One region of the Methylobacterium sp. 190mf genome, then DNA from elsewhere that is predicted to be linked to it. Evidence: predicted binding sites of a transcription regulator. Region 1 holds the regulator's gene; the other holds the start of a gene.
What was found. The regulator LexA, encoded in region 1, represses DNA repair genes until DNA is damaged. The targets are predictions, from matches to a motif close to TGTTCNNNNTGTGTTCNG.
Positions count from the first base shown of each region.

Region 1 (7,292 bases):
CGACGGGCTGCGCCGGGCGATGGCGACCTTCCGCCACGTCGGGTCGATCGGCGGCTTCGCGGACAAGTTCGTGGGCGGCATGACCCGCCGGGGCTACCCGCAGGACTTCGCCGAGCGCTGCTTCGCGCAGATCCGGGGCTTCTCGACCTACGGCTTCCCGGAGAGCCACGCGGCGAGCTTCGCGCTCCTCGTCTACGCCTCGGCCTGGATGAAGTGCCGGCACCCCGACGTCTTCCTGGCCGCGATCCTCAACGCCCAGCCCATGGGCTTCTACCAGCCGGCCCAGCTGGTGCGCGACGCCCGGGCCCACGGGGTCGAGGTGCGGGGCGTCTGCGTCAACGCCAGCGACTGGGACTGCACCCTGGAGCCGGCCGGGGATCCGGCGCTGCACGCCGTGCGGATCGGTCTGCGCGTCGTGCGCGGCCTGCCCGAGGCCGCGATGCGCCGGCTCGTGCGGCTGCGCGCCAACGGCTACGCCAGCATCGAGGGCCTGCAGGCGTCCCTCGCCCTGCCCCGCAACGCCCTGGAGCGGCTGGCGGAGGCGGACGCGTTCCGCTCGCTCGGCCTCGACCGGCGCGCCGCCCTGTGGATGGTCCGCACCCTGGAAGGGACGTCATCCCGCAAGGCCGCCAAGGCCGATGCGAGCGAGCGCCGCGCCCATCTTCTCGACGCACCCCTGCCGCTCTTCGCGTGGCACGCCGATGACGGCCTGTTCCGGCACGAGCCGGCGGTGGACCTTCAGCCCCTGGCCCCGTCCGAGGCCGTGGCCGAGGATTACGCCGCCACCGGCCTGTCGCTCCAGGGGCACCCGGTCGCGTTCTTCCGGGGGCGGCTCGCCCGGATCGGCGCGATTCCGGCCCGGGCCCATCTCGATCCGGCGCTGCCCCAGGGGGCGCGGGTCACGGTGGCAGGGCTCGTGCTGATCCGCCAGCGGCCCGGCACCGCCAAGGGCGTGGTCTTCCTGACGCTGGAGGACGAGACCGGTATCGCCAACGTGATCGTCTGGAAGACCGTGTTCGAGGCGAACCGCCGGATCGCCATGCAGGCGCGGTTCCTCGCCGTGCGCGGCCGGATCCAGCGGGCGGACGGGGTGGTCCACCTCGTGGCGGAGGGGTTTCGCGACCTCACCGCTGCCCTGCGCGATCTGCGCGAGGCCGGCATGAAGCTGCCGCCCGAGAACACGGATTTCGGCGTGCCCCCGGACCGGCGCGTGTTCCCCAGCCGGGATTTCCACTGAGGCCGGCACTTCGACCAGCCCCTCGACCAGCCCCTCGACAGGCCCCTCGACAGGCCCCGCGCCGCGCGTAGAGTGCGGCGATGTCGAGCTTCGCCGTCCCGCGCCTCCTCCTCGCCGCCTGCGCGGCCCTGCCCCTCCTGGCGGAGGCCGCCCGGGCCGACAGCTGCGACGACCTCACCCGCCAGATCGCCGACGCGATCGGCGGCCGGGTCGGCAAGCGCGCCGGCCCCAGCATCGACATCCGCGTGGCCGGCCCGATCAAGTTCGACGTGACCTGCCGGGCCGAGCCGATCGTGCAGGCGACCTCCGCCGAGCCGAGCCCCTCGGCGACCTTCTTCCGCGACCTGTCGGTGGCCTCCGAGATCCTCATCGGCCAACCGGCCGCGACCGTCGAGCCGATCATCGCCACCGCCTACCGGACCGCGCTGGCGGAGCGGCGCAAGTCGTTCATCCAGCAGAACGGCTGGTCGGCGTCCTGCTACACCGACCCGGGCAGCAGCACGATGCGCACCCTGTGCTCGGTGGGGCGTATCCCGCCGGGCTGAGGCGGACCTGAGCCGGCAGGATGCGTGGCCTGGGCCCGCTCAGTACTCGATCACGCCGTCGAGCGCGTAGTGCTTCACGGTCTTCCGGTTGGCGATCAGCTCGTCGACCGTGGGCTCGCCCTTGAGGGCGCGGGCGATGGCGAGTTTCGTGGCCTCGTAGTTGGTCCGGTAGAGGTCCTTCTGGTCGAGGTTGTCGTCCTCGGCGCAGCGCTGATCGAGCCAGATCATGATGATCATGCACAGCTCGTCGAGCCCGTCCTTCGGCAGGATGCCCTCGATGATGCAGTCCACGATCGCGTCGCCGGTGGCGGCCTGGACCACGCCGCCGAGGAGCTCGGCATACTCGGCCGTGTGGATCGTGACCTTGGTGGTCATCATCGTGGCCGGGCGCACGAGCTGGTTGAGGTCGCGCACCACGAACATCCGCGTGTGGCCCTGGACCTGCCCCATCATCGACGCGAAGGCCTGACCGACCGGGCCGCGCACCGAGCCGATCAGCACCTCCGGCATGGCGTCGGTGTACTGGCCCTCGGCCGCCAGCACCGTGGCCTCGCCCGTGCGGAACCAGATCTCTTGCATGTTCGAACTCCACCTGATCGGAGCCCGCGGGAGACATCATCGGCGGCCTCGCGTCAATCGCCCCGAAGCCGGCTCCCATCCCGGCCGCCCCTGCCCTCGCCCGCGCTGCGGCGCGGGCGCGGACCCGTGCCGCCCCGCGTCGCCGCGATGCGGCCGCCGGCATCCGCGACGGCGCGCATCTCCACCCCTGCGCGGCCTGTGGCCTTGAGGAACGCGGACAGGCGAGGCAGGGAAGATCGGAGCGCGGCTCCGGGAGCGGTCCCGGGCCTGGCCGTTCCGGTGGGCGCGCGGCGCCGTGCCGGGCATGCGGGAGGAACACGATGGCGGAGAGCACGGACCGGGGCTCCGGCTGGAGCCTTCAGGCGAGCGCCGTGCCCGACGGGGTGCGCCTGGAACTCGCCCTCGCCGACCTCGGCGGTGCGCCGGTCACCGCCGCGATCGTGCTCGACCGGACGGAGGCCCGGGCCTTCGCCCGCGCCCTGCTGGCCGCCGCCGGCGACGCCGCGGAGCGGACCTTCCCGAAGCCGGGCGCCTGAGGACGCGCCGCCGGCCGGTCAGCGCACGCCGAGGCCCGGATTGCGGCCCGGCAGGCGGGGGACCACGGTGCCGCGCTTCTCGATCGGCGCGTCGCAGGCGTAGGCGAACTCGGTCTTCAGCGGATCGAACACGGTCTCGCCGGTGATCCGGCAATCCTCGCGCACGGTCTCGTCGAGATAGGCCCGGGCGGCGGTGCGGAAGCGCTTCACCCGGGTGGCGCCCGGCTCCGGATCGATCCGGACCTCGCTCAGGTTGCAGCCGGTATACTCGCGCAGGGCGTTGGACACGATCAGCATCCGGCGCAGCTGCCGGTTGTCGTAGACCTCGTAGGGCTCCTTGCAGCCGATCGTGACGACCTGGGGAGTGAGCGCCACGTAGTTCCGCGAGATGTAGGAGAATCCGGTGGTGCAGCCGGCGAGGCCGAGGGCGGCGAGGCCGAGGGGCAGCAGAGCTGCGGGTCGTCGCATCCTCGTCATTCCAAGAGGGTCCCAGCCCGCACCCCGGATCCGCCGCCTTCCCGGCGGGGCGCCGCGATGCATTGAAACGGCTCCGCTTGCGCCGTCAATGCGTTTCTCGACCTTCTCCCGCGGGCGCGCCCGCGGCGCGCCGAGCCGAGCGGTGCCGCTCTTGCGGAACACTTGCGGAACGTTTAACCTGTTCGTGATTTGTTTCGGAGACCGTCACGTGGCGGTCCGCCAAGCCGCGAGTCCCCCGTCGATGCTCACGCGCAAGCAGCTGGACCTCCTGCGATTCATCCAGAGCCGGATGCAGGAATGCGGTGTCCCGCCGTCGTTCGACGAGATGAAGGATGCCCTCGATCTCAAGTCGAAATCCGGCATCCACCGGCTGATCACGGCGCTCGAGGAGCGCGGCTTCCTCCGGCGCCTTCCGAATCGGGCGCGCGCCATCGAGGTGATCCGGATCCCCGAGAGCCTGACCCAGGCCGCTCCGGCGACTCAGGCCCCCGCCGAGCCGCGCCGCTTCACGCCGAGCGTGGTCGAGGGCGGTAAGTCCAAGCAGCCGCTGGCCCCGGCGAGCACGCGGATGATCGACGAGTCCGGCCGCGCCATCTCGATCCCGGTCATGGGCCGGATCGCGGCCGGTACCCCCGTCTCGGCGATCCAGAACCAGAGCCACGCCATCACCCTGTCGCCGGACTTCGTGGCCGGCGGCGAGCACTACGCCCTCGAGGTGCGCGGCGACTCGATGGTCGAGGCGGGCATCCTGGACGGCGACCTCGTGGTCATCCGCAAGCAGGAGACGGCCAATACCGGCGACATCATCGTGGCGCTGATCGACGACGAGGAGGCGACGCTCAAGCGCCTGCGCCGCCGCGGCTCGTCGATCGCCCTCGAGGCCGCCAACCCGGCCTACGAGACCCGCGTGCTCGGGCCCGACCGGGTCCGGATCCAGGGCCGCCTTGTGAGCCTCGTCCGCCGCTACTGAAGCGGCTCGGCCGGCGCGTCGCCGGGGGCGAGGTCTCCGCCCGGCGCGGCGTCGGCCTCCGGCGTCGCGGCGACCCCGTCCTCCGCGGGGCGGTCGCCCGGCTCCGCGGTGACCGGCCGCGGCGGTCCCGGCCCGCGCCCGGCGGCCGGCCGCCAGGGCACGGCGCGGCCGTCGTCCCGGGCGTAGCGCGCGGCGAAGCCGTCGCCGTCGGTCCGGAGGGCCACGGCCCCGCGGGCGGCGAGGACGCGCCGGTCGATCACCAGCGGCCCCGTGCAGGTCGGCGGCGCCGCGAGGCCCGTGATCAGCACCGCGGCGCGGGCGCAATCCTCCGGGAAGGCCCGCCGGTCCCGGACCAGGGCGACCGCCCGCCCGTCCGGCAGCCGGGCGGTGCAGCCGAGCCGGTCGCAGCGCCCGCTGCCGGACCGGACGATCAGCCCCGCGGACCGCCGCCCGTCGCCGTCCGCCTTCAGCCACTGCTCGAGGACGAAGCCCGAAGGGCTGCCGAGGGCCGCGAGCCGCCCGTCCGGGCCCCTCACCGCGGCCCCCGCGCCCTGCCGGTCGACGTAGAGGTCGTAGTGGTTGGGCCGGGCCGCGAGGACGAGCCCGAGCAGGACCGGCGGCACGGCGAGCCAGCGCAGGCGCGAGGCCGGCAGCGTCCCCAGCAGCAGGCCGGCGGTCAGCAGGGCGAGCGCCCCGGCGCCGAAGGCCGGCAGCACCAGGACCGCCCGCTCGAACCCGGCGATCCAGTCCGAGATCGCCAGCATCCCGGCCACCGCCTGCCCCATCAGCCACCAGACCGGCCGGTCGAGGGCGAAGGGATAGGCGAGGCAGCCGATTACCGCGGCCGGCATCACCACCAGGGAGACGAGCGGCAGGGTCAGGGCGTTGCCGACGAGGCCGAAGGGCTGGACCGTCTGGAAGTGGTAGGTGGCGAAGGGGGCCGTCGCGACCTGCGCCACCAGGGTCGTGGCCAGGGTCCCGGTGATCGCCGACAGGCCGGTCCCGACGAGCCGCCCGATCCGCCCGGCCCCCGGGCGCACGAGCAGCCGCCCGTCGATCAGCCGCGCGCAGGCGATCAGCCCGGCCACGGCGCCGAAGGACATCTGGAAGCTCGGGCCGAGCAGGCCCTCCGGCTCCCGGGCGAGCGCGATCAGCGCCGCGAGGGCGAGGTTGCGCATCGACAGGGCCGGCCGGTCCACCAGGATCGCGCCGAGCATGATCAGGGTCATGATCAGCGAGCGCTCGGCCGCGATGTCCCAGCCCGAGAAGGCGCAGTAGGCGGTGACGCCGACCATGGCGAAGCCGGCCGCGATCTTCTTGATCGGCCAGAGCAGCGCGCAGAGCGGCACCGCGGCGAGGAGCGCCCGCACCAGCCAGAACACCACGCCGGCGGCCAGCACCATGTGGAGGCCCGAGATCGACACCACGTGGTAGATGCCGGCGGCGCGGAGCGCGTCGTTGGTGGCCGGCCCGATGAGGCCGCGCTTGCCCGTCACCAGGGCCGCCGCCACCGCACCCGCCTGGCCGCCGGCGGCCTCCGCGATCCGGCGCGTGAGCCCGTTGCGCGCCGCGTCGAGCGCAGCGGCGAGCCGCAGGCCCAGCGGCGGCGGCCCGGACGGTTCCCGGACGGTGACGGTGCCGATCAGCGAGCCCACCGCGCCGATCCCCTGGAAATAGGCGTCCCGGGCGAAGTCGTAGCCGCCGGGCCGGGCCGCCTCCGGGGGCGGAAGCAGCCGGGCCGTGGCGGCGACGCCGTCCCCGGGACGCGGGATCGGCGTCTTCCGGAACGAGACCCGGACCCGGGCGGGCCGCGCCTCCGGCGCGAGGCCGGCGAAGCTCTCCACCCGGATCACCAGCCGGGCGCCCACCTCGCGCTCGTCCAGGGCCTCGACCGTTCCGACGAGCGGGCCGATCGTGGTGCGGGTGAGGATCGGTGCGGCGACCTGCGAGACCCGCCAGGTCGCCGCCGCGAAGCCGAGGAACGCGGCCGCCACCGCGAGCGCCGCCGCCAGGGCCGCCGGCCGCGCGCCGAGGACGGGGACCGGCGCCAGCGCGAGGCCGGCCGCGATCAGGGGGGCGGCGAGGCTCGGCGCGCCGTCGGCCGCCGCGAAGTAGACCAGGATCCCGCCGCCGAAGGCCACCGCCAGCCAGGGGAACAGCCGGCGCTGCTCGGCCTCGCGGGCGAGGCCGGCGACGACCCAGTCGCGGAGCGCCGGGAGGGCGGCCGGGAGGGCGGCCAAGAGGGCGGCGGGAAGGGCTCGGGCGCGCGGGCCGATCAGCGCGACCGCGCCGTCCGCCCGCCTCGCGCCGATCCGCCGCATCGCCGCCGCCCCGCTCCGCGCGACCTGTCGTCGGGGCCGTGCGATTCTGCGGGCGATTCTTAACGCATCCGCCGGCCCGTGCTACAGCGGGTTCTTCGTGCTACGGGCGCCCTGTCGAGCCCCTCGCCGCTCCGCCGCCCCTTCGCCGTCCGTCGCGCCCCGTCCGCGACCAGCCCCGGAACATACCGGACCGATGTCCTCAGCCGTCGTCACGCGCTTCGCCCCCTCGCCCACGGGTTACCTGCATATCGGCGGGGCCCGCACGGCCTTGTTCAACTGGCTCTACGCCCGCCACACCGGCGGCACGATGCTGCTGCGCATCGAGGACACCGACCGCGAGCGCTCCACCAAGGGGGCGATCGACGCGATCCTCGACGGCCTCTCCTGGCTCGGCCTCGACTGGGACGGCGACGTGGTCTTCCAGTTCGCCCGCGCCGAGCGCCACCGCGCGGTCGCCGAGGAGCTGCTGGCCGCGGGCCGCGCCTATCACTGCTACGCCACCGCCGAGGAGCTCACGCAGATGCGCGAGACCGCCCGCGCGGAGGGGCGCGCTCCGCGCTACGACGGCCGCTGGCGCGACCGCGACCCGTCCGAGGCCCCCGCCGGGGTCAAGCCGGTGATCCGCCT
Region 1 covers NZ_FNVI01000007.1:81,558-88,849, forward strand. The annotation lists gene C4T42_RS10135 (error-prone DNA polymerase) at 1-1,237, shown strand, start outside; gene C4T42_RS10140 (hypothetical protein) at 1,318-1,782, shown strand; gene fae (formaldehyde-activating enzyme) at 1,822-2,361, opposite strand; gene C4T42_RS10150 (hypothetical protein) at 2,682-2,897, shown strand; gene C4T42_RS10155 (hypothetical protein) at 2,916-3,365, opposite strand; gene lexA (transcriptional repressor LexA) at 3,616-4,344, shown strand; gene C4T42_RS10165 (ComEC/Rec2 family competence protein) at 4,338-6,665, opposite strand; gene gltX (glutamate--tRNA ligase) at 6,859-7,292, shown strand, end outside.

Region 2 (7,292 bases), on a different contig from region 1:
CCCGGCGGATCTGCAGGCGGATTCGACCTTCGAGGGCGACGTCGACAACGAGACGAAGCTCGACGGCGGCGTCGACCCCGACCACCGGCCGCGCAAGAACGCGTGACCGAGAACGCGTGACCGGATGCCCGGGCCGGTGCGGCCCGGGTCGATCTCAGCGACTGCGCGCCGGCGCCTTCGGCCGCTGCGGTGCGGGGGCCGCGGGCCTGGCGCTCGGGCCGCCTGCCGGAACGTAGACCTGGGCCGGGCTCGCGGTGTAGCCCCGGAGCTGGGCCGCGTTGGCGGCCCCGAAAGCGGATGTGCCGTCCGCGCGGGCGGCGCCCGCCGCGAGGGCCGATAGAAGCGCGGCGGCCAGGGCCAGGCGGGCGTGCTTCGGCATCGACAGGGTCCTTGTGTTCGCGCGGGCTCGAGAAACCCTGATCCAGACCGGATCGCTCCGCTCTGCGATCGACCCGGCCTTCCCGACGTGCGGAACCGCACAGGCGCCGTGTCGTGCATGACGGCGGCGGCTCTATCACTTTCCGGTTGATCGCTTCCCAACCGTCGTCGTTGCGAGTGGAGCGAGGCGATCCAGGGCAGCGCCACGCTGACCGATGTCCTGCTGCCCGGGGCCACTTCGCTGCGCCCGTGATGACGGAGCGTGGGCCTGCCCCGGAGGCCGTGTCAGAGCGCCAGCCCGAGCTGGAGCGGCGCCTCGGGCGCGTCCTGCGCGAAGCCCGACAGCGACACCCCGATCAGCCGCGCGCTCCGGCGCAGGGGGAACAGGCCGGCGAGCAGGTCGAGGCCGATCCGCTCCAGGGCGGCCCGGTCGGCCACCGGCACGGCGAGGGACTTCGCCCGGGTGACCTGCGCGAAATCCGAGAACTTGAGCTTCAGGGTCACGGTCCGGGCGCGCATGCCCTTGGCGTCGGCGCCCGCCCAGACCTTGTCGAACAGCGGCGCCAGCCGGGCGGCCAGGACCTCGAAGGCGGCCGTGTCGTCCGAGAAGGTGGTCTCGGCGCCGATCGACTTGCGCACCCGGTGGGCGCGCACCGGCCGCGCGTCGATGCCCCGGGCGACCGCGTGGTAGTAGGCGCCCGCGGAGCCGAAGGTCTCGCGCAGGCGCTCCGGCGTCCAGGCGCGCAGATCCGCCCCGGTCTCGATCCCGAGCCGCTTCATCTTCGCCTCGGTGACCGGGCCGACGCCGTGGAACCGGCCGATCGGCAGCGCCGCCACGAAGTCCGGCCCCATGGCGGGGGTGATGACGAACAGGGCGTCGGGCTTGCGGTGGTCGGACGCCACCTTGGCGAGGAACTTGTTGTACGAGACCCCGGCCGAGGCGATGAGCCCGGTGCGCTCCAGGATCTCGGCCCGGATCGCCTTCGCCACGGCCGTCGCCGTCGGGAGGCCCTGGAGGTTCTCGGTGACGTCGAGATAGGCCTCGTCGAGGGCCACCGGCTCGATGATGGCCGTGTGCCGGGCGAAGACCGCCCGGATCTCCTCGGAGACCGCCCGGTAGACCTCGAAGCGCGGCTTCACGAACAGCAGGTCCGGGCACAGCCGCCGCGCGGTGGCCGACGGCATGGCGGAGCGGACACCGAATTTTCGGGCCTCGTAGCTCGCAGCGGCCACCACCCCGCGCTCCCGGGAGCCGCCCACCGCCAGCGGCCGGCCGCGCAGCGACGGGTCGTCGCGCTGCTCCACGGAGGCGTAGAACGCATCCATGTCGATGTGGATGATCTTTCGGAGCGCGACCTCCGGATCCATCGCCGCCTCGGGTCCCGACCAAGTTCCTGATCTGTTCCGAAAGACCGCGCGGGGCGGGCGGGGTCAAGCCGCGCCGGACGCGGCGTCAACAGGAGTCCGGTCCGCGCCCGTCATCGCGAGCGCAGCGCGACGTTCCCGAGCGCAGCGCATCCCTGGATTGCTTCGCTGCGCTCGCAAAAACGGGGTCTGCCGTCAGGCGACGCTGCCGTAGAGGTCGTAGGCCTCGGCCCGGTCGATCTTCACCGTGACGATGTCGCCGACCCGCACCGGGCGCCGGAACGCGGCGTGGACATTGCCGTCGATCTCCGGCGCGTCGGCCTTGGACCGGCCCCGCGCCACCCCGCCCTCGACGGAATCGACGATGACTGGCAGCCGCTTGCCGACCTTGGCCCGCTGCAGCCGGAGCGCGATGCCGTTCTGGGTCTCCATGAACCGGCGCTTGCGCTCGGCCTTCACCGCCGGCGGCACGAGGTCGCCCAGCGCGTTGGCGGTGGCGCCGGCCACCGGCTCGTACTCGAAGCAGCCGACCCGATCGAGCTTGGCCTCCTGCAGCCAAGCGAGCAGCTCCTCGAACTCGGCCTCGGTCTCGCCGGGGAAGCCGACGATGAAGGTCGAGCGGATCGCGAGGTCCGGGCAGGTCTGCCGCCAGCTGCGGATCCGGTCGAGCTGGCGCTCCTGATTGCCGGGGCGGCGCATGCGCTTGAGCACGGAGGGGCTCGCGTGCTGGAGCGGCATGTCGAGGTAGGGCAGCACCTTGCCCTCGGCCATCAGCGGGATGACCTCGTCCACGTGCGGGTAGGGGTAGACGTAGTGCAACCGCACCCAGGCGCCGAGCTCGCCGAGTTCCTTGGTCAGGTCGTAGAACTTCGCCCGGACCTGCCGGTCGCGCCACGGGCTCTCGCTGTAGCGGATGTCGACGCCGTAGGCGCTGGTGTCCTGGCTGACGACCAGCAGCTCCTTCACGCCGGCCTTCACCAGCTTCTCGGCCTCGCGCAGCACGTCGGCGGCGGGGCGGCTGACGAGGTTCCCGCGCAAGCTCGGGATGATGCAGAAGCTGCAGCGGTTGCTGCACCCCTCCGAGATCTTCAGGTAGGCGTAGTGGCGCGGGGTGAGCTTGATCCCCTGCGGCGGCACGAGGTCGAGGAACGGGTCGTGGGCCGGCGGCACCGCCTCGTGGACGGCCGCCACCACCGACTCGTAGGCCTGGGGCCCGGTCACCGCCAGGAGGTCGGGGTACTTCTCGCGGATCTCCTCCGGCTGCGCGCCCATGCAGCCGGTGACGATGACGCGGCCGTTCTCCGCCATGGCCTCGCCGATGGCCGAGAGCGACTCCGCCTTGGCGGAATCGAGGAAGCCGCAGGTGTTGACGATCACCACGTCGGCGCCGTCGTGCCGCCGGGCCAGCTCGTAGCCCTCGGCGCGCAGATGGGTGAGGATCCGCTCGGAATCGACCAGCGCCTTCGGGCAGCCCAGCGAGACGAACGAGATTTTCGGGGCGGCGCCGGGAGCGGGGCCGCGGGGAGCGGGCGTGGCGGTCATGGCATTCGGGTCGGATAGTCCGGCGGGGCGATCGGCCGCCCGGCGCGCGGGACCAAGAATTCGGGGTCGCGCTCCTATACAGGCTCCCGCGCCTCCGCGCGAGGCCGGCCGCCGCAGGGGTGCCCGGCCCTGCGCGCGAGCCTGAGCCCTGACAAAGATCCTATCGCTACGGCAAAGCTTTGCGGCCGGTTCCTCAGACCCCACATCAGGATTGGGCGGCGCGGCCCTGCGCCCCGGACACGGCCCGCCCGCGCGCGGCGGCGGGGCCTGCGTGGAACTGCCGCTTCCCCCGCGGCATCGCCTGTGCGACGGCAGCGCACGACGCACAGCTCGAGGATGGCGGCCCCGAACCCGGTCATGTGGACCCGAGAGATCCCCTTCATCGATCCCGTCGCGGCGGCAGCGCGGCTGCGCGCCCTGCCCGGGCTCGCCTTCCTCGACAGCGCCATGCGGCACGACCCGCTGGGGCGGCACTCGATCGTGGCCGCCGACCCGTTCGCGCGGTTCCGCTACCGCGACGGGCGCGCGACCCTCGACGGGAGGCCGGTGGCGGGCGGCCCGATGGCCGCGCTCCGGGCCTGCCTCGAACCCTACCGGCTCGAGGCAGGCCCGGAGCCGTTCCCCGGCGGGGCGATCGGGTACCTCGCCTACGACCTCGGCGCGGCGCTGGAGCGGGTGGCGCCGCCCGCCCGGCGGGCGGGGCTCACCGACGACATCGCGCTGAACCTCTACGACACCGCGCTGGTCGTCGACCACGCCGTCGGCACGGGCCGGCTCGTCGCCACGGGTTTCCCCGAGACCGCGCCGGACGCGCGGCGGGCCCGCGCGGAGGCGCGGCTCGCCCGCTTCGCCGACCTGCTCGGCGGCGCGGAGCCGCCGGTCCCGGCCCCCGCCCGGCCGGCCCAGCCGCTCGCGTGGCGCTCGAACTTCGACCGCCAAAGCTATGAGGAAGCAGTCGAAAAGGTCCGCGCCTATATCCGGGCCGGCGACATCTACCAGGCCAACATCGCCCAGCGCTTCGTCGCCGACCTGCCGGCCGGCTTCGACCCGTTCGCCCTCTACCGGCGGCTGCGCGAGACCAACCCGGCGACCTTCGGGGCCTACCTGGAACAGGAGGGCCTGACCGTCGCCTCGTCCTCGCCGGAGCGGTTCATCCGCCTCGACGGGCGGCACGTGGAGACGCGCCCGATCAAGGGCACCGCCCGCCGCCTCGACGACCCGGCGGCCGACCGGGCGGCGGCCGAGGCGCTCCAGGCCAGCGTCAAGGAGCGGGCCGAGAACGTCATGATCGTCGACCTGCTGCGCAACGACCTGTCGCGGGTCTGCCGGCCGGGCAGCGTCGCCGTGCCGACCCTGTGCGGCCTGGAGACCTACGCCAACGTCCACCATCTGGTGTCAGTGGTGACCGGCGACCTCCGCGACGGGCTCGACGCCCTCGACCTCCTGGAAGGGACCTTCCCGGGCGGCTCGATCACGGGCGCGCCGAAGATCCGCGCCATGGACATCATCACGGAGATCGAGGGCGACGCGCGGGAACTCTACTGCGGCGCCATCGGCCGGATCGGCTTCGACGGGGCGCTCGACACGTCGATCGCGATCCGCACCGTGTTCATGGACGACCGGCAGGCGGTCCTGCAGGCCGGGGGCGGGGTGACGCTGCTGTCGGAGCCCGGCCCGGAATACGACGAGACCCTGGCCAAGGCCGCCCGCGTGTTCGAGGCCTTCGCATGATCCTCGTCCTCGACAATTACGACTCGTTCGTCTTCAACGTCGTCCGTTACCTGGAGGAGCTCGGCGAGACGGTCCGGGTCGTGCGCAACGACGCGCTGGACGTCCCCGGCATCCGGGCGCTGGAGCCGGAGGCCCTGGTGGTCTCGCCCGGGCCCTGCACCCCCGCGGAGGCCGGGATCTCCCTGCCGGCGATCCGCGACCTGTCGGGCGCGGTGCCGATCCTCGGCGTCTGCCTCGGCCATCAGGCGATCGGCGCGGCCTTCGGCGGCACGGTCGCGCGGGCACAGCGCCCCCTCCACGGGCAGATGACGCCGATCGCCCATACCGGCGAGCGCCTGTTTTCCGGAATCCCGGCGCCGATGCCGGTCGGGCGCTACCACTCGCTGGTCGTGAATCCCGGCCCCGACATGGAAAGACACCTCTCGGTCGACGCGGTCTCGCAGGAGGGGGAGGTGATGGCGCTGTCGCACCGGACCCACCCGACCTACGGCATCCAGTTCCACCCGGAATCGGTCCTGACCGAGGGCGGCCACGCCCTGTTCGCCAATTTCCTGGATCTCGCCCGCGCGTGGCGGGAGAGGCCGGAGGGGCGCCGCGATGCTGTGGCGTGACGGGGCGCTTCTGCCCGGAACCACGGCTCCGCTCGACCACACCGACCGCGGCCTGACGCTCGGCGACGGCCTGTTCGACACCGCACTGGCGCTCGGCGGCCGCGTCGCCTTCGAGGACGCCCATATCGCCCGGCTCGTGGCCTCCGCGGAGACGCTGGGGATCCCCGCCGAACCCGAGCGGATCCGTGCGGCCATGCGGGACCTCGCGGGTCAGGGGGAGCGGCTCGCGATCCGGACCACGCTGACGCGCGGCTCCGGCCCGCGCGGCCTGAGGCCGCCGGACGCGCCGAACCCGACCCTGTTCGCCACCGCGGCCGCGAGCGCCAGGGCCGCGTCCTTCGCGCCCCTGCGCCTGTGGCCGACGGCCATCGCCCGCAACGACACCTCCCCCGCCGCCCGCCTGAAGACGCTGGGCTATCTCGACGCGGTGCTGGCCGCCCGCGAGGCCGCCGCCGCGGGGTTCGACGAGGCGCTGTTCCGCAACACCCGGGGCCGCGTCGCCTGCGCGGGCACCGGCAATCTCTTCGCCCTGTTCGGCGCCAATCTGGTGACGCCCCCGCTCGGGGACGGCGTGCTCGCCGGCATCGTGCGGGCGGAGGTGCTGGGTCTCGCCGCCGGATGCGGGCTGCGGGCCGAGGAACGGTCGCTCGGCCTGCCCGATCTCCTCGGCGCGGAGGCCGTGTTCCTGACCAACTCCCTGCGGCTCCTGGCCCCCGTGACGGCCATCGGCGACACGGCCTTCCCGGGCGCCGGCCATCCGGCGGTGACCCGCCTCGTGGCGGCCCTGCGCGCCCGCCTGGCGCAGGCCTGCGGCGTCACGGAGGACGCGGTCGCGTGACCGAGGGAGCGATCGAGGGAGCGATCGAGGCGTCAATCGAGACTTGGCGGCGCCGGCTGCGCTACGCGCTCGCGGCGATCTACGGGTTCATCGGCGTGGTCCACCTCGTGGCGACCGACGCGATGCTGCCGCTCATGCCCGACTGGGTGCCGCAGCCGCGGCTCGTCATCCTGGCGACCGGCCTGTGCGAGATCGCGGGCGCGGTCGGCCTCCTCACCGGGCGGTTCCGCCGGGCGGCCGCGCTCGGCCTCGCCCTCTACGCGGTCTGCGTCTACCCGGCGAACCTCAAGCACGCGTTCGAGCACGTCCACGTCGAGGGCATCCCGGATTCCTGGTGGTACCACGGGCCGCGGCTCGCGTTTCAGCCGGTCTTCGTCTGGGCGGCGCTCTGGGCCAGCGGCCTGATCGACTGGCCGTTCGGCGGCCGCCGCGGGTCCGGACAGGGCGCGACCGAGATCTCCGGTGATCCGGCACGGCCGCCGAAAGGTCCGAATCCCGACGCGCCGGCAACCATCCGCGAACCTTGATCACAGGATCCCGGGATCCCCGGATCCCGGCAAGCTTTGATCCCAGGATCCTGGCCGATCGACCGGCCGGAAGCCGCCGCGCGGGCCGGAAGACCGGTCGGCCCGGCGGCGATACGGGCGGACGACATGCCGAAGCGCCGCGACCCGGGCCGATCGCCCCCGCCTCCGCCGGACGCGGTGCCGGAGACCGTGCCGGACCGCGACGCGGTGGAGCGCGCCCTGGAAACGGTCCTCGACCGCCTGCGCCCGAAGCCGGGCGGCGCGCCGCGGGGCAGCCGGAAGCCGCGCCCGGACGGGGCG
Region 2 covers NZ_FNVI01000006.1:134,990-142,281, forward strand. The annotation lists gene C4T42_RS09140 (hypothetical protein) at 1-106, shown strand, start outside; gene C4T42_RS09145 (hypothetical protein) at 155-379, opposite strand; gene dinB (DNA polymerase IV) at 664-1,746, opposite strand; gene rimO (30S ribosomal protein S12 methylthiotransferase RimO) at 1,939-3,285, opposite strand; gene pabB (aminodeoxychorismate synthase component I) at 3,643-5,016, shown strand; gene C4T42_RS09165 (aminodeoxychorismate/anthranilate synthase component II) at 5,013-5,627, shown strand; gene C4T42_RS09170 (aminotransferase class IV) at 5,614-6,465, shown strand; gene C4T42_RS09175 (DoxX family protein) at 6,501-6,992, shown strand; gene C4T42_RS09180 (hypothetical protein) at 7,119-7,292, shown strand, end outside.
Region 2: the regulator LexA is predicted to act here: its motif matches at 1,768-1,785, upstream of dinB (DNA polymerase IV).